Prochlorococcus marinus XMU1402: one gene and its partner. The protein of the gene in region 1 interacts with the protein of each later gene in a pairwise test. Links are inferred from orthologs where the notes say so. Each region holds a gene or a part of one and is shown in the gene's direction. Other genes may lie near its edges.

What was found.
Region 2: the proteins of dnaA (region 1) and dnaB interact in binary tests that used the Escherichia coli proteins (3 or more experiments, as listed by UniProt). The link is inferred for Prochlorococcus marinus XMU1402 from one-to-one orthologs.

Annotation. Positions count from the first base shown.
Region 1 is NZ_JAAORD010000001.1:544,045-554,950, forward strand. The notes cover bases 4,895-7,820. They hold dnaA (chromosomal replication initiator protein DnaA), read left to right. Parts: upstream 4,895-5,623; coding sequence 5,624-7,018; downstream 7,019-7,820. Other genes in these bases: HA141_RS03105 (TIGR04282 family arsenosugar biosynthesis glycosyltransferase), read right to left, coding at 4,895-5,430; HA141_RS03115 (glutathione S-transferase), read right to left, coding at 7,028-7,820. In the rest of the region: HA141_RS03075 (Rid family detoxifying hydrolase), read right to left, coding at 1-351; gloB (hydroxyacylglutathione hydrolase), read right to left, coding at 376-1,116; hisG (ATP phosphoribosyltransferase), read left to right, coding at 1,157-1,801; HA141_RS03090 (ABC transporter ATP-binding protein), read left to right, coding at 1,806-3,599; HA141_RS03095 (GNAT family N-acetyltransferase), read left to right, coding at 3,599-4,129; HA141_RS03100 (TIGR04283 family arsenosugar biosynthesis glycosyltransferase), read right to left, coding at 4,133-4,813; more of HA141_RS03105, read right to left, coding at 4,819-4,894; more of HA141_RS03115, read right to left, coding at 7,821-8,257; gorA (glutathione-disulfide reductase), read left to right, coding at 8,310-9,674; HA141_RS03125 (calcium/sodium antiporter), read right to left, coding at 9,677-10,756; pyrC (dihydroorotase), read left to right, coding at 10,875-10,906. UniProt on the Escherichia coli protein: Plays an essential in the initiation and regulation of chromosomal replication. Binds in an ATP-dependent fashion to the origin of replication (oriC) to initiate formation of the DNA replication initiation complex once per cell cycle.
Region 2 is NZ_JAAORD010000002.1:583,841-594,690, forward strand. The notes cover bases 1-2,870. They hold dnaB (replicative DNA helicase), read left to right. Parts: upstream 1-679; coding sequence 680-2,062; downstream 2,063-2,870. Other genes in these bases: HA141_RS09395 (acyl-CoA desaturase), read left to right, coding at 1-145; rplI (50S ribosomal protein L9), read left to right, coding at 166-621; mnmG (tRNA uridine-5-carboxymethylaminomethyl(34) synthesis enzyme MnmG), read left to right, coding at 2,075-2,870. Outside these bases: more of mnmG, read left to right, coding at 2,871-4,042; HA141_RS09415 (chorismate lyase), read left to right, coding at 4,091-4,666; HA141_RS09420 (RNA helicase), read right to left, coding at 4,646-5,209; HA141_RS09425 (SprT family zinc-dependent metalloprotease), read right to left, coding at 5,293-5,820; HA141_RS09430 (hypothetical protein), read left to right, coding at 5,906-6,325; HA141_RS09435 (ATP-dependent DNA ligase), read left to right, coding at 6,348-7,661; HA141_RS09440 (hypothetical protein), read left to right, coding at 7,778-7,930; HA141_RS09445 (TVP38/TMEM64 family protein), read right to left, coding at 7,935-8,531; HA141_RS09450 (valine--tRNA ligase), read right to left, coding at 8,534-10,850. UniProt on the Escherichia coli protein: The main replicative DNA helicase, it participates in initiation and elongation during chromosome replication. Travels ahead of the DNA replisome, separating dsDNA into templates for DNA synthesis.

The DNA of each region.
Region 1 (10,906 bases):
TTTTGGTAGAGATGAAACTTCCACACAGGCCCTTGCTGGAGGATTCTCTATATTAAAAAAATCACTATAAATTTTATTGACAATTTGAAAATTTTTTAGGTCGGTTAAGTAAATAGTTGTTTTTATTACATCCTCTATTTTGGCTCCGCCAGCTTTAAGAACTGCTGCGAGATTCTTTAAAACTTGTAGAGTTTCCTTCTCTATATCACCTAAACATGTTATTTCATTTAAAGCTGGGTCTATAGCAATTTGACCAGAACAATAGATAAAATCTCCAGCTTTTATTGCTTGATTATAAGGTCCGACTGGATCTGGAGCATTTGATGTTTTAATTACTTGTTTGGAAGACATTTGTTTATAAAGATACCTATTTATTTAAACCCATAAATCTTTATTTGCTCTTAAAAAAGTAAATTCTTCTAAATTTTTTGCTCTTAAGAAAAGGTTTATTTTCATCTCTTCATCAAGTAAAAATGGAATTGTTAATTCATTAAGAGAAAGTTTTTTCTCAACTTCTGAAAGTTTATTTTTTATATCTTTATCTTTAGGCTTGAGATTCAATGCCCACAACATATTTGTCTTAGTATATTCATGTGCACAATATATGAGAGTATTTTTTGGTAAAGATTTGATTTTTTCTAGTGAAGAATACATTTGTTGATAAGTTCCTTCAAAAATTCTTCCACAGCCTCCAGAGAACAAAGTATCACCAATAAAAAGAATAGGATTTTCCCCAGTCAAAAAGAAGGCAATATGTGAGCTAGTATGCCCTAATACTTCAATTATATTTACTTCTTCACCTAAAATATTTAATGTCTCTCCATCCTCTACTGACACATTTTGAAAAGGTATTCGCTTTTTTTCTTTAGAGGAAGCAATCACCTTTACATTTGGCCATCTTTCAATAAGAGACTTCGTACCTCCAATATGGTCTGAATGATGATGAGTTTGCAAAATAGCTTTTAAGTGAAAATTGTTTTCATCTAAATATCTAATTACTGGTTCGTGAACAGATGGATCTACAACCACAACGGATTTATCTTTTTCCCACAACCATATGACGTTATCACTTAAAACTCTAAGTCCGATTATATTTCGAGCTTTATTAAAATCCATTGTTAACTTAGAATGAAGAGTGCTTGGAAGAAATTGATCTATGTTTACTATAGCTTTACCGAAAGGAGCTCTGTTAAAAGATTCAATTTCAACTTTTAAAAGAGCTGGATTAGATTTCTCTGACGCTTTGGACGCAGAAAATAGATCATTAACCTTCGAATCAAATTGCAAACGGGCTAAAGCTTTATTAGTAAGAAATGGAGATGTTCCTGTTTATGTAAGTTATGGTCAGGCTGATTTGGGTATTGTTGGTTACGACGTTCTAAGAGAATCTGAATTAAAAGTTGCAAAGTTATTAGATTTAGGATTTGGGGGTTGTCATATGTCGTTGGCGGTTAAGAAAAATAGCAATTATTTAAAACCAACTGATCTTCCAGCAAATTGCAAAGTAGCAAGTAAATTTATAAAAACAGCAAGATCTTATTTTGAAGAATTAAGTATTCCTGTAGAAATAGTTCATTTGACTGGATCAGTCGAGCTTGGCCCAATTACAGGTATGGCAGAGGCAATAGTTGATTTAGTAGCAACCGGAAAGACGCTTAAAGAGAATGGTTTAATAAAAATAGATGATCTTTTCTACTCGAGTGCAAGACTTATTGGAAATCCTTTATCTATGAGGTTAGATGATAATCATCTCAGAGATACAATTTTATCAATAGAATCAATTAATGTTATAGAAAAATAGCTTAATGTTTAATGATTTTAGAAGGATTAAAAAGTTAGGTAAATATTTAACTAAAGATAAAAAAACAATCTATCTAATCCTGATAGTTTTGTTACCCGTTTCCTTCTCTGGAGCTATTCAACCATTATTAGTTGGTCAAGCAATTACCATTCTCAAGAACGAAACTACAGATGTTTGGCTAAGTAAAACTCTCTTTGGACAGTCTATCAACGCCATAATCTTAACCTTGCTTGTTTCGGTTATTTTAAGATTAGTTTTGCAAGGATATCAAACCTACAATATCCAAGCAGTCGGACAAAGATTAACTGCAAGAATAAGAAGAGAACTGTTCGATCACTCAATATCTTTGTCTCTTAGGTATCACGATAAAATGCCTGTAGGTAAATTATTAACGAGATTAACCAATGATGTTGATGCTTTAGCCGAGGTTTTTGGTAGTGGAGCAGTTGGAGTTATTGCTGACTTTGTAAGCCTGATAGTGATTTCATTGACAATGTTTTCGATTGATCGAGGACTCGCAATTTTACTACTCTTGACTCAAATCCCAGTTTCATATTTCATTATTTGGCTTCAAAAACGCTATAGAAGGGCGAATTATCAAGTAAGAGAAGAGTTGTCTCAACTTAACTCTGATTTTCAAGAGAATATCCAAGGTCTAGAAGTCGTTCAGATGTTCAGAAGAGAGGCTTTTAATAGTAAGAAATTTTCTAATACTGGAGATGCTTATAAGAAAGCAGTAAATGGAACAATTTTTTATGACAGTAGTATTTCAGCATTTATAGAGTGGATTTCGCTTGCCGCAGTTTCCTTGGTCTTAGCGGTTGGAGGGTATTTTGTTACTTCTGGAAATATTGGTTTAGGAACATTAACAACTTTTATTTTATATTCCCAAAGACTCTTTGAACCTTTAAGACAGCTTGCTGAGAGATTTACTCAGATTCAAGGAGGTTTAACAGCCGTTGAGAGAATAAATGAATTATTGGATGAAGAAATTCAGATTAAAGATTCTATTTCCGCAAAGCATTTTTTAAAAGATGCTCAAAATGCAAATAAGCAATTTAAAGGTAAGATTCAATTTAAGAATATTGACTTCTACTACAAAGAGGGTGAATATATCCTACGGGATTTATCTTTCATAATCAATCCAGGAGAGCATGTAGCTTTTGTAGGCCCAACTGGTTCAGGTAAAACAACTATAATTAGATTATTATGTAGATTATATGAACCTCAATCAGGCCAAATTCTAATCGATGATATAGATATAAAAGATATTCCCATAGCAACACTTAGAAATATGTTGGGAGTAGTTTTACAAGATACCTTTATCTTTAGTGGAAATGTTGCAGATAATTTGAAACTAAATGCGAATATAGACAATCTTGAATTAGAAAATCTTTGTAAAGAATTAGGATTAAAAAGTTTATTAAAAAAATTACCAGATGGTTTGAACACTTTTCTTAGAGAAAGAGGAGGAAATCTCTCTTCCGGAGAAAGACAACTTCTCTCAGTAGCACGTGTAGCAATTAGAAATCCTGTTGTTTTGATAATGGACGAAGCTACAGCGTTTATGGATCCCTCTACTGAAGCTACTTTGCAAAAAGATCTTCAAAGAATTCTTAAAAAAAGAACAGCTTTAGTAATAGCTCATAGATTAGCAACTATTGAAAGTGCTGATAAGATCTTAGTTTTAAAAGGGGGATCATTAGTTGAAGAGGGAACACATAGTCAATTAAGAATGAAAAAGGGTTTATATTTTCAGCTCTCTGAGCTTCAACAAAAAGGATTTGTTAACTTTTAATGATTTTTAGAAACCAAGGTTCATCAATAAAAAAATCCAATATTATCCCTAAAGATAAACTTTTAGATATCTATGGTTTGAATTCTTATGAATTCACTCAAAAAAATAAAGAAGAAATTTTTGTATGTAGTAAAACTAAAGATCTAGATCTTATTGAACTAGATCAACTTTTGCAAACTGTTGGTTGGAGCAGACGACCAATAAGAAGGGTTAAAAGGGCTCTAGAATTTAGTATTTTAGTTGTTGGTTTATGGCGTCATGACGATAATTTTCCTAGGCTAGTAGGATTTGCAAGATGCACTGGCGATGGAATTCTAGAGGCGACAGTTTGGGATGTAGCCGTTAATCCTGTCTATCAAGGACTAGGATTGGGTAAAGAGTTAATGAAATATATCCTTAAAGAATTAAAAAATATTGGCATTTCAAAAGTTACACTTTTTGCTGATGCAGAGGTGGTTTCATTTTACAAAAGACAAGGTTGGATACTAGAACCAAGAGGCTCAAAATGCGCTTTTTGGTATGCAAATTAATTATTACTTGTAATAGTCAGAATATATAGATTTTGTGGATTCGCCTTTTAACCATCTTCGTCTAAAGTTCCAGTTCTTTAATGCTTGAAGGAAAATATTAGTCCTTTCCCATTTTCTTGAACTTGTAAAAATAGGTAAATTTAATTGCTGTAGATCTTTTTTATTGTTTAATCTCCTAAAAAAATCTACGTCCTCCATTATAGGAATCTTTCTAAAACCATTATTCCTAATATAAATTGATTTATGAATTATTAAACCTTGATCACCATACGGTTGTTTAAAATATTTACTTCTTAAATTTACAAGAGTTTCGAGAACTCTATAAATAATCTTTTTGTTATTTATTTTAAATTTAAAATAGTAAATACTATTCTTATTTCCCTTCAAAAATGAATTTGTTTTTCTAAACCAATCATGAGTTAATCTTGTGTCTGCATGCAAAAATATGAGCCATTCTCCTTTTGAATTCCTAGCTCCAATATCTAATTGTAAACCTCGATTTCTTTCTTTGGATATTAATACTTTCGCTCCATAAATATTAGCTATGTCAATAGTTTTATCTTCACTACCACAGTCAACAATAATAATTTCTCCGTCTTTATCAATAGTCGACAAGTCTGAAAGCAATAATGGCAAATTATTGGCTTCATTGATAGTGGGGACGATAATTGAGATTTTAGACAAGTAGATTACGTTCTATTTTCAATATCAATAATTGTATCTATATCTATTTTTTTTTCTAAAAACTTATATTTCAATTTTTTAGAAACAAAATTATCAATTGTATTTTGAAGAACATTTTCTGTCCCCCACTTAATATTGATAAAAGGTAAATAAATATGCGATGACGTTATTTTTTCTGATAAACCAATAAGCCAATATCCTCCGTCATTGGATGGTCCTAAAATAAGATCATTTTGTTGAAGCTCTCTTAGGGTATTTAATATATCTTGATGGCATAAATCTGGAAGGTCAGTACCAATAAAAATAATATTTCTGATATTGTTTCTAGCACAAAATTTTTTGTTGATAATTATTTGCCTTTTCATTTTTTCTCCCAAACACCCTTTGCCCTGTAAATTAAATTTTTTGATACCTAATTCTCTAGACCATTTTCTACAATTACTAACCCCCAAACCAGATATGGCAATAGAAATATCGATTAGTTTATTTCCTTGGAGAAATTTTGCGACTGAAATAGTGTGTTTGGTCATCACACTTTGTACTTTTGCAGAATTACTTTTACCTATATCTTTGGATAATCTTGTTTTGCATCTTCCAAAACCATGCCATTTTGCCATGATAATAAGTAATGCTTTATCCAATACTTTAGTGAGATTTAAAATAATTATATGCCTAAAAAAAAATATAAAATTTATCTTTATAAAGATAGTTGATGCTTTGTTAAGTAATTTTAAATTTGTCGTGATCTTGTGATTTGATAATGGCCAATTATTAAATTCCAACTAGATTAATAATCTAGATAATAAAACTTTGCAAGCAACAAATCCTATTTGGGCGGAAGTTCAACAATTACTCCAAAAAACTTTAAGTAAGCCTTCATTTGAGACATGGATAAGGCCTGCTAAATTTAACTGTTTTGAAAATGGCCTATTGACCTTAATCGCTCCAAATACATTTTCCAGTGATTGGTTAAGAAAGAATTATTGTGAAACTATTGAAAAAGCTGCAAAAGAAATCTGCGGCCATGATGTAAAAGTTGTTTTTAAATCTGAAACAAATACTACCAGCGATTTAATAAATGAAGAAAAACCTAACGAACAGAACAGTAATCATAAAATAAGATCTTTTTCTAGTATTAACCAAAATAATCCTTCAAAAAGTCAATTCAAAAATCCTAATGGTTTAAATTTACGTTACGTATTTAAAAGATTTGTTGTAGGTCCAAATAGTAGGTTGGCTCACGCCGCAGCTTTAGCAGTTGCCGAATCTCCTGGGAGAGAATTCAATCCATTATTTATATGCGGAGGAGTAGGTCTTGGTAAGACTCATTTAATGCAAGCAATAGGCCATTATCGAGTAGAAATAGATCCAGAAGCAAAAGTTAAATATGTATCCACCGAAACTTTTACTAACGATGTTATTAGTGGTATTCGTAGAGATGGAATGACTGCTATTCGAGATAAATATAGAAATGTAGATTTGATTTTAATAGACGATATACAGTTCTTAGAAGGCAAAGAGTATACACAGGAAGAATTCTTTCATACTTTTAACGCTCTTCATGAATCTGGAAGTCAAATAGTTATTGCAAGTGATAGACCCCCAAATCAATTGTCGGGAATTCAAGAGAGATTAATTTCTAGGTTCTCAATGGGGATGACTGCAGATATTCAACCACCTGACCTTGAGACGAGGACGGCCATTCTTCAAAAAAAGGCAGAACAAGAAAGCATGAGTCTTCCCAGAGATTTAATCCAATTTATAGCAGGAAGATTCACTTCCAATATTCGAGAATTGGAAGGAGCCTTTACTAGAGCTGTTGCATTTGCATCAATAACAGGCTTGCCAATGACAGTCCAATCAATTGCTCCAATGCTTGATCCGAATAGTGTTGGAGTAGTTGTTACTCCAAAACAAGTTATTAAAAAAGTGTCAGATTTCTTTAAAGTTTCTACTGATGAATTGATTAGTTCAAGTAGGAGAAAACCAGTAAGTCAAGCTAGGCAAATAGGCATGTATCTTATGCGACATGGAACAAATCTAAGCTTACCAAGAATTGGAGATGAGTTTGGGGGGAAAGACCATACAACAGTTATGTATGCTATTGAACAAGTTGAAAAAAAATTGTCTATTGATCCTAATATTGCAAGTCAAGTTCAAAAAATAAGGGATTTACTTCAAATAGATTCAAGAAAAAATTTATAATTTTTACTGTTAATCAGAAGTAAAATTTCTAGGATCTTGATCATATCTATGCCGGAAAGGTATCTTATCTATTTCATTGATATCACTAAGAGATTCAATTTTATTTAATGATTTCCTTAATAACCTTGCTGAAATAATTGGCATATCTCTTGGAACTGAGATCCTATTTTTTAAGTATCTTAGAGAGATTCCTGAAAGTTTTTTAGGGATCAATACTTCTCCTGTTATCATATGAGTCAAAGCTGATCTCAATGATTCCTCAAAGGATTCTTTATTGTATGGGTTTACTTTTATTAAATTGTCTTTATGCTTAATTACTCTTTTAAGAGCAATTTTTGCGAAATATTTTGAATCATAATTTTTATTTAATTCATAACTACCTAGACCCTCCCCGGTATCTATTAGCTTAGAAAAAGTAATCTGTTGTTCATTGCTTTCTTTATAACATCCTCCCATTTGTGGGGGTAGATCATGAGAGTGAGTATGAAAATCTCCTTGAGTGCCTCTATAAGCACTTGTCCCTTCAAAAAGAGTAAGCCAGTTATCTACATGACAGTAATTAGATCTTAAATTAAACCCTTTAAAATAAATCAGTGAGGCATTTATTCTCTCCATATAGGGAATAAAAATTATATCTCCAACACCAGGCTCTACATCACCTGTATTAGATACTGATGGATCAACAAAACCTGATTTTGATCTGCTCAAGATTTCATCGAGTTTTGAAATGGATTCTTTAAATCTTTTTTTTCTTAAAGAATTATCTATAAAATTTGAGCTTTCTCGGCAGAGCCAATTACACCAGGACCTGAAAATTTCTCTTTCCAATTTTCTAATATTGAGAAGGTGACTAGATGTTATAAAAGATCCTAGTGCTCCAAATTTATTTTCTAAAAAAGCTATTATATCGTCGCTTTCTGTTATAACTTGCCCTTTAAATTCAATTGCAGGTAATTTCCCCGATCTTACTTTTTCAAGGAACCAACTTTCTTTTTGACCGTAGCAAAACATGTTTATTTTTTTGACTCTGTATGGAATTCTCTTGAATTCAAGCCATAACCATATCTTCTGACAGTAAGGACACCAAGAATGCCTATCCCTATAAAGGGTAACTAATACATCATTTTCACTATGCCCAAATAATCTTAAATTTGCGTAGGAATTATTTATACCATGAACTCTATCAAGATCTTCAACTTCAAATTTATTTAAATCATCCCATGTCAAAATCCCATTCATTATCCAAATTAAGGTTATAAACTAACGTTATAATAGTTGATTAAAAAAAGTCTTGAAATTTGAATTTGATTTAATTGTTGTTGGCGCTGGATCTGGAGGTCTCGCGGCGGCTAAACGTGCGGCTAGTTATGGAGCAAAAGTCGCAATCATAGAAGTAAATCAAATAGGAGGAACTTGTGTGATAAGGGGATGTGTTCCTAAAAAATTGATGGTTTATGCAGCTAAAAGTAAAAAAAATATGGATTCTTCTGAAGGATATGGATTAAAAAATGAAGGTATTAATTTTGAATCGAATATTTTATTGAAGAATGTTAGAGAGGAGGTCTCTAGATTAAGTAATTTACATAGAAATTCTTTAAAAAAATTGAAGGTAACTGTTTTTGAGGGCTTAGGAAGATTTACGACTCAAAATGAATTAGAAATTATTTGTCCAAAAACTAAGAAAATTAAAAATAAAATAAGTTCCAAAAAAATTCTTATTTCAGTTGGAGGTAAACCAAAGAAATTAAATATTCCCGGGGTAGATTTGGCATGGACTAGTGATGATATTTTTGAATTAGAAAAGTTTCCCAAATCAATATTAATAGTAGGAGGAGGATATATTGCTTGTGAATTTGCTTCTATTTTTAGAAATTTAGGTACTGAAGTTACTCAATTAATTAGAGGTCAACATTTACTTAATGGTTTTGATGAGGATCTTTCTTCATGCCTAGAGGAATCAACTACTTTTACTGAAATCAATATAATATCTAATACTGAATTAAAGTCCATCAACAGAGTAAATGGAAATTTGGAATCTACCCTAGACTCGGGGGATAAACTCCTAACTAATAATATTCTTATTGCTACAGGAAGAGAACCAAATCTTTTGCCTCTAAATTTAGATTTTCTAAATCTAAAAATGGATGGCCAATATTTAGATGTTAATGAACTTAATCAAACAAGCAACGCAAATATTTTTGCAGTTGGCGATATCATCAATAAACCAAATTTAACTCCAGTAGCAATAGAACAAGGGAGGGTTTTTTCGGATAATTTTTTTAATGACAAAAAAAGAAGAGTAAATTATGAATATATCCCTAAGGCCGTTTTTACCATTCCTGAAATTTCAACAGTTGGCTTAAGTGAGAAAAGAGCTAAAGAGATTTACTCTGAAAAAAATATAAAAGTTTTCAAATGTAAATTTACACCTATGTCTAATACCTTTAGAAAGAATAAATCAAAATGTATGTTGAAGATTGTAGTTCATAAGTTAACTGACAAAGTCCTAGGATGTCATATGTTTGGAGAAACATCATCTGAGATTATTCAAATGGTATCAATTTCATTAAATGCAGGGATAACAAAAAAAGACTTTGATATTACTATGGCTTTGCATCCAACTATCTCAGAAGAATTTGTGACTATGTATGGATAAAATTATGAATTAGAAAATTTTAATTTTTCTTGAACAATAAGAAACACTATAAGTAATGCAAAGTAAATAAAAAAACCTATCCTTAATTCAGAAAGGAAGTTAAATCTACACAGGAAAAGTATCTTATCGAGAATGTAGAAAATATAAAGATTAAGCAAAATAAATCCTTCAATTCTGGTAATTTTCCCTTTGCTCCAAAAAATTGGTAAACATGCAAAGGTAGTTAAAACCATAAAAGGCAAGTCAACTTTTATTAGACTTTGTTCGATTACTAAACCTTTAAATCCTGAAAAAATACTGCAACTTCCAAGGATTAAAAGTTGATTGAGCAAATTGCTTCCTATTACATTACCAATAGCAAGATCTGTTTTGCCTTTAAATGCAGCAATTATTGAAGTTACTAATTCTGGTAAAGATGTTCCAGTGGCGACGATAGTTAAACCTATAACAATTTCATTTACACCCAAAAGAGTAGCAAGCTTTTGAGAACCATTTACTAAAATATTTGAACCAAAGCTTAAAAGAAATATTCCTAATATTAACTTCAATAAAATATTTAGCTTCCCTTTATAGTTATCTTTTAATTCTTTTATCTCTGGTTCAGCATCTTTTGTCTCCTCTCCTTTCTCATTAATGGTATTGATTTCCCATATTGTATTTAAGATTAAACAAAATATTAGAAATATCCCTGCTTGCAATGTTAATAAGCCTGTTGATGACATCGCCCAAACTGCACAAGAAATTGCCATTAAAAGAGGCACATCTCTTCTGACTATTCTGCTTTTTACCTTAAGAGGTTTTATCAATGAGCTTATACCCAAAACAACGAGAACATTAAAAATATTGCTTCCAATTACATTGCTTGCCGCAAGCGAGTCACTGCCTTTTAAAATTGAGCTTAAACTTACTAACAACTCAGGAGAGCTTGTTCCAAGAGAAACAACTGTTAACCCAATTACTATTTGAGGTATTCCTAAAATTAAAGATAGAAATATGGCTCCTTGAACAAAGAACTCTCCTCCAGCAAAAAGTAGAACTACGCCTAAAACTATTTCTATTATTGGAAATAAAAAATCACTCATATTTAGGCTTTTATTTAGATAATAAAAAATTTCATAATTGGTATATAACTATCCTCGAATATCTATAATTTATTGTCAATTTTAATTTGCTGTTAAAATTGATTAAATAGAAAAAATTTTGAAGACTTTAACCATAATAAAACCTGATGA
Region 2 (10,850 bases), on another replicon or contig:
GCATAATAACCATCATGCATTTCCCAATTCGGCAAAACAAGGATTATTTAAAGGTCAGATAGACATAACATGGGAACATATTAAGATTCTTGCGAAATTTGGTTTTGCAAAAAAAGTAAAGTTACCCTCTAGGTCTTATTATTAACTATATTGTTCAATATTTTCATGGCTAAAAGAGTACAAGTCGCATTAACTGAATCAATCGCATCACTAGGTAAAGAAGGAGATCTAGTTGATGTAGCACCAGGATATGCAAGAAATTTTCTATTACCTTATGGCAAGGCAATGAATGTAACACCAGCAGTCCTTAAACAAATTGAGAGGAAGAAAGAAAAAGAAAAAATCGCTGCTGATAAATTAAAGCAAGAAGCTTTAGATTTCCAAACTGCATTATCTACAATAGGTAGGTTTACTATCAAAAAACAGGTTGGAGAAGATGGTGTCCTTTTTGGAACGGTTACCAATGGGGATGTTGCCGAAGCGATAGAAGCGGCAACTAAAAAAGAAATTGATAGAAGAAACATTACTGTTCCTGATATTCATAATTTAGGTTCCTTTATTGCAAAAATAAAATTACATCCAGAAGTAAATGCAGAAGTAAATATTGAAGTAACAAGTTAATCAATTTGTTGCATTATTTTGAAAAGTAGCCAGAGTATATATCTAAGCAATTAAAGATATGGTTTCCGTACCTTTTCCAAATAATGGGAAAAATAAAAACTTTAAAAAGGATTTTAATACTGAAAACTCTGGATTAGTACCTCCTCAAAATGTTCAAGCAGAGGAAGCTGTTCTTGGGGGCATACTTCTTGATCCAGACGCGATCGGAAGAATTGCAGACTTAATTAAACCTGAAGCTTTTTATATAAATGCCCATCAAGAGATTTATAAAACAGCATTAATGTTGCATACCCAGGGTAAACCAACTGATTTAACGTCAATGAGTGCTTGGTTAGCAGATAATGGATCACTAGAAAAAATTGGAGGAAACAGCAAACTGGTAGAACTAGTTGAAAATGTTTCCTCTACAGCTTCCATAGAACAAGTTGCTAATTTAATTAACGACAAATTCATGAGAAGGCAACTTATCAGATCTGGGAATGAAGTGGTTCAACTAGGTTTTGATCAAACTCAAGATACTAATGAAGTTCTAGATAAAGCAGAGCAAAAAATATTTGAAATCAGCCAAGAAAAACCTTCAAAAGGCCTGACTCAAGCAGCTGAAATCCTTACAAGTACTTTCAATGAAATAGAGTCAAGATCATTAGGTACTTCAGTAGCTGGTATTCCAGTTAATTTCTACGACCTTGATGGGATGACTCAAGGTTTTCAAAGAAGTGATTTAATAATTGTTGCTGGAAGACCTTCAATGGGGAAAACTTCAATAGTTCTTAATATGGCAAATAATGTTGCACAATCGCAAGATTTACCTGTGTGTGTATTTAGTCTTGAAATGAGTAAAGAACAATTGACATATAGATTGCTCTCTATGGAAGTTGGAATCGAGAGTGGCAGGCTAAGAACAGGAAGATTACAACAAGATGAATGGCCATTACTCGGAGAAGGTATCAATTCATTAGGTCAATTACCAATATTTATAGATGACAAACCTAACTTAAGTGTTTTAGAGATGAGATCTCTGTGCAGAAGATTAATAGCTGAACAAAAAAAAGAACTTGGATTAATTGTGATTGATTACCTGCAGTTGATGGAAGGATCAACCCCTGATAATAGAGTGCAAGAACTTTCTCGGATAACAAGAGGTCTCAAAAGCATGGCCAGAGAATTAAATGTACCAGTAGTAGCTTTATCTCAGCTTAGTAGAGGGGTAGAGTCTAGAACAAATAAGAGACCAATGTTAAGCGATTTAAGAGAATCAGGATCTATTGAACAAGACGCAGATTTAGTATTAATGATTTACAGAGACGAATACTACAATCCAGAGACTGAAGATAAAGGAATTACAGAAATCATTGTCACTAAACATAGAAATGGACCCGTTGGAACTGTTAAATTATTATTTGAACCTCAATTTACGAGATTTAGGAATTTAGCTAATTAAATCGATCCTAAAATGCAATATCAACACTCAACAAATGAATCTTTTGATATCATCGTTATTGGTGGAGGACATGCAGGATGCGAAGCCGCTATAACAACAGCAAAATTAGGATTTTCTACAGCCTTATTTACAATCAATTTAGATAGGATTGCATGGCAACCTTGCAACCCTGCTGTTGGCGGCCCGGCAAAAAGTCAGTTGGTACATGAAGTTGATGCATTAGGTGGAATTATTGGTAAATTAGCTGATGAGACAGCTATACAAAAAAGAATATTAAATGCAAGTAGAGGTCCAGCTGTATGGGCATTAAGAGCTCAGACAGATAAAAGAGAATACTCAAAAAAGATGATTGAAATACTTCAAAATACAGATAATTTATCATTAAAAGAAGCAATGATTACTGAACTAGATATCGGAAAAACTGAAGAAATTGGATTGAACTCAAAAAAAATCGTAAAAAAAAGAATAAAGGGTGTAAGGACTTTCTTTGGTAGTTATTATTCAACAAGATCAGTTATCATCACAGCTGGTACGTTCTTAGAAGGAAGAATATGGATAGGAAATAAATCAATGTCAGCTGGTAGATCGGGCGAACAAGCAGCAAAAGGTCTTACTCAAAATTTACACGAAATTGGTATCAAAACAGAACGTTTAAAAACAGGAACTCCAGCAAGAGTTGATAAAAGAAGTATCATTTTTGATGAATTAGATATTCAACCAAGTACTGCAGCAGATAAATATTTTTCGTTTGATCCAAATATCAAAAATAATATGCCCCAAGTTAGTTGTCATATTACAAGAACAACTACTAAAACACATCAACTAATTCGAGACAATTTACATTTAACTCCCATTTACGGTGGTTTTATTGATAGTAAGGGGCCAAGATATTGTCCATCAATTGAAGATAAAATCGTTAAATTTGCTGATAAAGAATCACATCAAATTTTCTTAGAACCAGAAGGAATTAATACCCCTGAAATTTATGTTCAAGGGTTCTCTACAGGTTTACCTGAAAATATTCAATTAGAACTTCTAAGAACCTTACCTGGATTAAATGAATGTAAAATGTTGCGACCAGCTTATGCTGTCGAGTATGACTATATACCTGCAACACAACTCCAAACATCACTCGAAACGAAAGAAATTGAATATTTATTTAGCGCTGGACAAATTAATGGAACTACTGGGTATGAAGAAGCAGCAGCACAAGGATTAGTAGCAGGAGTCAATGCGACAAGAAAACTAAACAAAAAAGATCCAATAATCTTCACTAGAGAAAGCAGCTATATAGGAACAATGATCAATGATTTAATTACCAAAGATCTCAAAGAACCATATAGAGTTCTTACTAGTAGGAGTGAATACAGGTTAACCCTTAGAGGAGATAATGCAGATAGACGATTAACCCCATTAGGTTATGAAATAGGGCTAATTGATGAGAAAAGATGGTCGGTCTATCAAGAAAAAATGAAACTCCTTGAAGAAGAGAAATTAAGATTAAAAAACACTCGTTTAAAAAACACGGACGAAATATCAAAAAAACTAGAATTAGACACTGGATCAAAAATCAAAGGCTCAACAACTTTGAAAGAACTCTTAAAAAGACCAAACTTTCATTATTCAGATTTAATTAAATATGATTTAACTGAAAAAAATATAGCTTCTTCAATACAAGAAGGGGTTGAAATAGATATCAAATACGAGGGTTATCTTAAAAGACAAAAAAACAACATTGAACAAATAAATCGTCAAAGCTGTAAATCTCTGCCTCAAGAAATTAATTATGAAAAGATAGATACATTATCTTTAGAAGCTAGAGAAAATTTGAATAAGATAAAGCCAAAAAATTTTGGTGATGCTTCAAAAATTCCTGGGGTTAGCAAAGCTGATTTAACTGCTTTACTTGTTTGGCTAAAAATAAGAGAAATAAAGAAAGAAAAAACAAATATTTTTGTCGAAAAAAAGTTATCATCTTAAAAGAAATTCCACAGAGCACTGAATAATAAACTTTTTAACTCACCAAAAATTTTATGGGAAGAAAAAGCCTCTACTTTTTTAGTGAAAAATTCATTACCAAAAATATCCGGTCCATGGAAATTAATGCTGCTTGGGGATGGAAGCCCCACCAGGCATCTACAGCTTTTAACTAATCAAGAGACAAAAATTAAACTAATTTCAATGCAAGTAGATCCTCTATTCATTAAAGAGGGTCCTAAAGAATTAAATCAGTTGAATGGACCTTTAATAAGAAGACAAGTATGGATTAAAAACAATAATAAAAACTTAGCATGGGCTGAAAGTTGGTGGAATGCAGAAGAAGTGAATGAAAATTTAAAAGCTAAAGAGGAACCAATTTGGAAGAATTTGACACAAGATAGATCAGAATTATTTAGAGAAGTTGATCGAATTTCGCTTGTTAATTCAAATTGGCTAGAAGATCAATTTTGTTTTAAAGGCCCATTCTGGTCAAGAAATTATAGATTTTTTCGAGACAAAAAGCCACTAACGATTATTAGAGAAGTATTCAACCCTTATTTAGAAAATTTAATAGGTTATTCAGGAATTAAAGAATTTACGAAATTATACTCTTCTCCTTCTTGATCTAGGAAGATTTCTTGATTTTGATTGACCTCGTTGGTTTAATTCATTTCGTTGAATATCATTTTCTTTTTCTGAAGCTCTTTGCCATCTTTCAACTTTCAAATCCATTTCATCTGGCCAATCTTCATCTTTACTTTTAATACCATAAGGTAATTTTTTTTGATCATTTGTCTGCAAATTTTTTGGTTGCCTTAAAGATATTGCTTCTAAAGGTCTTTTTGAATACGTTTTAGTAGATTCATAAGAATTTGATTCTCTAGTAAATGTCTTAATATCACTGTTATCATCATAAAAGTTATTATCATTCCAATCATCATTTTCTTCATCAAAAAATAAATCCACTTTTTCAGATACCCATCTTCCTACTTTTTTAACACTCTTACTTGTTATTCCTTGAAAATCTGAGTTCCTTCTTTTACCTGGCCTAGAACCAGATACTCCATCAACGAATTGTCTGCCAGTTTCAAAAATTTTATCAACTTGCTTATCAACAATATTTCTATCAAAACTATTTTTAAGATTTCTAATTCTCCTTGAATCCATAAATTATTATGCTTTTTAAAATATAAAGTACATTAAAAAATAAATAATTCCAAATATAGAAACAAAAACACATCTTATTATTTCTAATCAAACAAAATTAAACACTTTTTATTCCATGATCCATTAAAGAAATTTATACAACATTTTTTGCAGGCAATGTTCTTTATTCTTTTTCTATAAAAAAATTTCTCACCACAATTTTTACAAGTTCCTATATATTTTAATTCTCTTCTTTCTATAGGAAATGAGTGCCTTACAGCAATTTGAAAATTCTTCTCTTTCTCATTAATTTCATGCATCTTTTCTAAGAAATTTGGACCATGAATCTCATTTTTCTTTAATATCCTATCTACCCATGCATGAATCATTTCATGACATAACGTACTGTTTATTTCATTAGTGGATAATTTACTCAAGATAGGTTTCGATAAGATAATTTCAGAATCTACAAGACCATTAATTCGTTTTCTTTTATAAAAACCAGCAGTAGTTTTTAATCTATTATCACTCCATTTAACTTTTACTAAAGCTTGATTATTGACCGTTAAAGAATTTGCAAAATATTGACTATTAAATCTATGAAATAAGGGTAAAAGAGGAATTAAAGGCATTATGGATTAAAATTAGTATTATTTTGACAAAAAAAGTCATCAAAAACGATTTCTTTTCTTAAAGTAATAAAAAACTCAAATTAACATGGATGCAACACTAGTTAAAGATATCGGTATTAAAGCATTATTAGTTGGCGGAGCAGTACTAGTTTCTTTTTGGACTTTTAATGCAGTAAAATTAGTTTTAAGCGCTAGAGGAATTAATCCATTAGTAAGAAAGTTTTTTGATCAAATAGCTGCTGGCAGAATTGATGCTGCTTATGGTTTGACTACAAAAACTTATAAAACACATGTTAAACGCCAAGATTTTCTAAAATTTTTAGCTAGTTTAAACCTCAATAAATACAGAAATTTAAAATCAGGAAGACCTAGAGTCCAAGAAGATCAAATCATAATAACTTTGAATTTAAAATCAGAAGACAAACAAGATGAGCTTCCATTAGATTTTACTTTCTCAAAAACTGACAATGATTGGAAAATAGACAGAATATCTAAAGTGAATTAAAAAATTTTGTGAGGCAAAAAAATTGTTTAAAGAAGAAATAATACATCAATTAGAATTACACCCAAGTAGATTAGATAAAGAAAAAATCATTTTAGAAGCAATGGAAGAAGGTCTAGATGATTTTTTTGAAGGTATTCGAATGGCACTTGATCCATTGGTAACTTTTGGTGTAAAAATTGTTCCTGAGAAAGAGACTGAAAAAAGTCAAAATTTTTTATGGGAAGATTTTAGAAAATTAGCCAATAAGCTTATTCAAAGAGAACTTACTGGTCACGCTGCTCGCGATGCAATTCTTACCGCTATGGAATCTGCAACAAAAGAAGAATGGAATGGATTTTATAGACGAGTTTTAATTAAAGATCTTAGATGTGGTGTATCGGAAAAAACAATCAACAAAATAGCAAAGAAATTTCCCAAATATTCCATTCCTATTTTTTCTTGTCCTTTAGCTCATGACAGTGCAAATCATGAAAAAAAAATGATAGGAAAAAAGCAAATTGAAATCAAATTAGATGGTGTACGCGTCTTAACTATTATTAGACAAAACAAAGTAGAAATGTTTTCTCGTAATGGAAAACAATTCCATAATTTTGGTCATATTATCTCCGAAATAGAAAACGTCTTAAAAGATAACCCAGCACCTTATGACTTAGTGCTCGATGGTGAAATAATGAGCGCTAACTTTCAAGATTTAATGAAACAGGTACATAGAAAAGATGGCAAAGAAACCAAAGACGCAGTTCTCCACCTATTTGACTTATGTCCTCTTGAAAACTTTCAAAAAGGGAGCTGGAACACTAGTCAAACAAAAAGAAGTTTATTAGTAAAAGAATGGGTATCAAAATATTCTATGCTTCTAAAACATATACAAACACTTGAATGGGAAAATGTAGATCTCGATACTATTGAGGGACAGAAAAGATTTGTAGATCTGAATAAATCTGCCGTAGAAGGTGGATATGAAGGAGTAATGATTAAAGATCCTGATGCTATGTATGAATGTAAAAGAACACACAGTTGGTTAAAAGCAAAACCTTTCATTGAAGTCACTTTAAAAGTTGTATCGGTTGAGGAAGGTACAGGTCGCAATAAAGGTAGACTGGGAGCAATCCTAGTAGAAGGAAAAGATGATGGGGATGAATACAGTCTTAGCTGCGGAAGCGGATTTAGTGATATCCAAAGAGAAGAATATTGGTCAAAACGTAATCATCTAATTGGTCAACTTGTAGAAATCAGAGCTGATGCTAAAACTAAATCCAAAGATGCAGTAGCTTTTAGTCTTAGGTTTCCAAGATTCAAATGCTTTAGAGGATTTAAAGCTGGAGAAAAAATTTAAATTTTAAAAAATATTATTCAACAAAGGAGTCAATGAAAAATATGATTTTTAATTACAAAACTTAAAATCTTAGCTATAAAATATAAGAATAATTTTCAAGATTTTTTGCAAGACTTATGACAAAGAAAACAGTTTTCAACTACATAAAAACACCCTGTGGACAAGCAAAATATATCGAATTAGAAGCTAACAAAACTTTGCTAGGTAAATTTAGACTTTTGTGGTTTATCTTAATTGCATCTATAAGAGATTGGAATATTAAAGACTAAATTCTTAGGATTTTTCAAAATATTCTTTAGAGTATTTAGCTAAAAAATATACAACTAAAGAAGTTGAAACAACACCAATGATGGTCATATATAAATTATTTGGTGATTGTACATTTTTTAAATCCTGAAGACTTTTTGCCAAACTACCTATAGAGCAATACAGAAAAGTTCCAGGAATTATTCCAATAAGACCAAGAGTGAAATCTTTAAACTTAACATTATTCAAACCATAGAAATAATTAAGAATACTGAAAGGAAAGATCGGCGATAATCTCGCTAAAAAAATTAATTTTAGTCCGCCTTTTTCTACTACTTTTTCCATAACACTTAACTTTGGATAACGGCTAAAAAGATTTTTTAGCTTTTTTGCAAAAAAACTTTTTGATACAAAAAAAGCCACTGATGCTCCTATGGAAGCAGAAATAAAAACGATAATTGATCCTAAATATGAGCCATATAAAAAACCTGATAATAAAGATAACCAAGAAGCTGGAAGTATTAATAAAACAATTAAAATATAAATACAAACAAAGGAAAGAATACCAATTCCAGTATTAAAAAAAAACGACAAATTATAAATATTTTCAAGAAATATATTCATTCTTAACTCAAAAGTTCGAGTTTTTTAGTAATTCTCTCCATTTGTACCAAACCTTCGTTTAATTTAAATCTGCATTCCTCAACAATATCTTTTGGAGCCTTATCAACGAAATTTTTATTAGATAATCTCTTATTTAAATTTTCTAACTCAATATTCACCTTTTTTAAATCCTTGTTTAACCTTTCCTTTAATGCATCTAAATTTACAAAATCATGAAAAGGTAAATAAACCTCTAAATCACTAATTATCCCAGAAAAAGATTTTGCTAAATCTTTTTTATTAACTTCATTATTTTTAAAAATAAGTACTTCAGAAGATTTAGATAAAGTTTGAATATCATCAACTAAAATTTTTAAAAAATAAATTAATTCATCATTATCTGAAATTAAGTAAACAGGAACTTTTTCTGATGGCTTGAGGGCTAATTCAGCTCTCAAATTTCTAATCAATCTAATAATTTCAAAGAGTTTTTGGAAGGAGTTATCAAGCTTATTATCAACAAATTTATTTTCTTGGGTTGGCCACTTTTGAAGAGATAATAACGCTTTATTTGGTTTTAGTTGCAGTGCATGCCAAAGTTCTTCAGTAATATGAGGCATAAAAGGATGAATCATTACCAAAATATCATTGAGGACTTTTATTAAAACTTTTTCAGATATTTGTCTATTTTTATTTTCTTTATTATTAAACCTTTGTTTAGCAAATTCTACATACCAGTCACAAAAATCATTCCATGTAAATTCATATAATAGTTTCGCAGATTCTCCCAATTTATATTCTTTCAACAAAGCAGCGACCTTTATATTGACCTGATTCAATTTAGATAAAATCCACTTATCACATAATTCTAAAGAGGTTTCATCATTCTCATTGAGCGAATAATTATTATTGGAAGTTTTATTAATTAATACAAATTTAGTTGCATTCCATAATTTATTTGCAAAATTTCTTGAAGCTTCAACAGTTGAAGATGTATCTTTTTTCCTATCAAAATCAAGCCGAATATCTTGTCCAGCGCCTGCAACTTCTCGGATTAAAGCGAATCGCAAAGCATCGGAACCATATTTATCAATTAAAAGTATTGGATCAATACCATTACCTGAACTTTTACTCATTTTTTTATTATTTTCATCTCGAACTAGACCATGAATATACACATCCTTGAAAGGAATATTACTCGTGAAAGTATTTCCCATCATTGTCATTCTCGCCACCCAAAAGAAAATAATATCGAAACCAGTAACAAGAACACTATTTGGATACCATTTTTTAAAATCCGGATGATTTGTATTTGGCCAACCAAGGGTTGAAAAAGGCCATAAACCACTTGAAAACCAAGTATCTAATACATCTTTATCACGAACTAATTTAATATTTAATCCAAATTTTTTATTAGCTTTGATTAAGGCGTCTTCTTCATTTCTTGCAACTACAAATGGAGTATTTTGTTCTATTGAGTCTTGAGAATCATTTAAAACGTACCATGCTGGTATTTGGTGACCCCACCATAATTGCCTACTGATACACCAATCATTAATATTCTCTAGCCAATCCTTATAAACTTTTTCCCAGCGTGGAGGAATAAATGATGGTTTTTTAGAATCAATTTCATTAAGACATCCTTGAGATATATTATCCATTTTCAAAAACCATTGTGTTGACAATAAAGGTTCAATTGGCACCTTGCCTCTATCAGAAAAAGGAACAGTATGTTTATACTCTTCTATTTTTGTCAAAAGGCCTAAGTTATCCAATTCTTTGATAATTTTCTTTCTAGCCTCATATCTATCTAAATTTTGAAATTTGCCTGCATTTATATTTAAAGTTCCATCTTTGTTCATTACATTAATCTGTTTTAAATTATGCCTTTTCCCTATTGCAAAATCATTTGGATCGTGGGCTGGAGTAACCTTGACACATCCAGTACCAAAATCTTTATCAACATGTGAGTCAGCGATAACAGGTATTTCTCTATTAACGAAAGGAACTTTTACTTTGGCACCAATAAATTCTTTATATCTATCATCATCAGGATTTACTACGACAGCAGTATCACCCAAAAGAGTTTCTGGTCTTGTTGTTGATATCTCTAAGTACTTATCTAAGTGTTCACCACTTTTAGAAAGTAAAGGGTATTTAAAATACCATAAATGACCATTTACTTCTTGCATTTCAACTTCAAGATCACTAACGGCAGATTGAGATTCAGGACACCAATTAACTAAATATTCACCTCTATAAATTAAATTCTTTTTATAAAGAATATTAAAAGCCTCAACAACTGCCTCATTTAATTTTTGATCCAGAGTAAATCTTTCT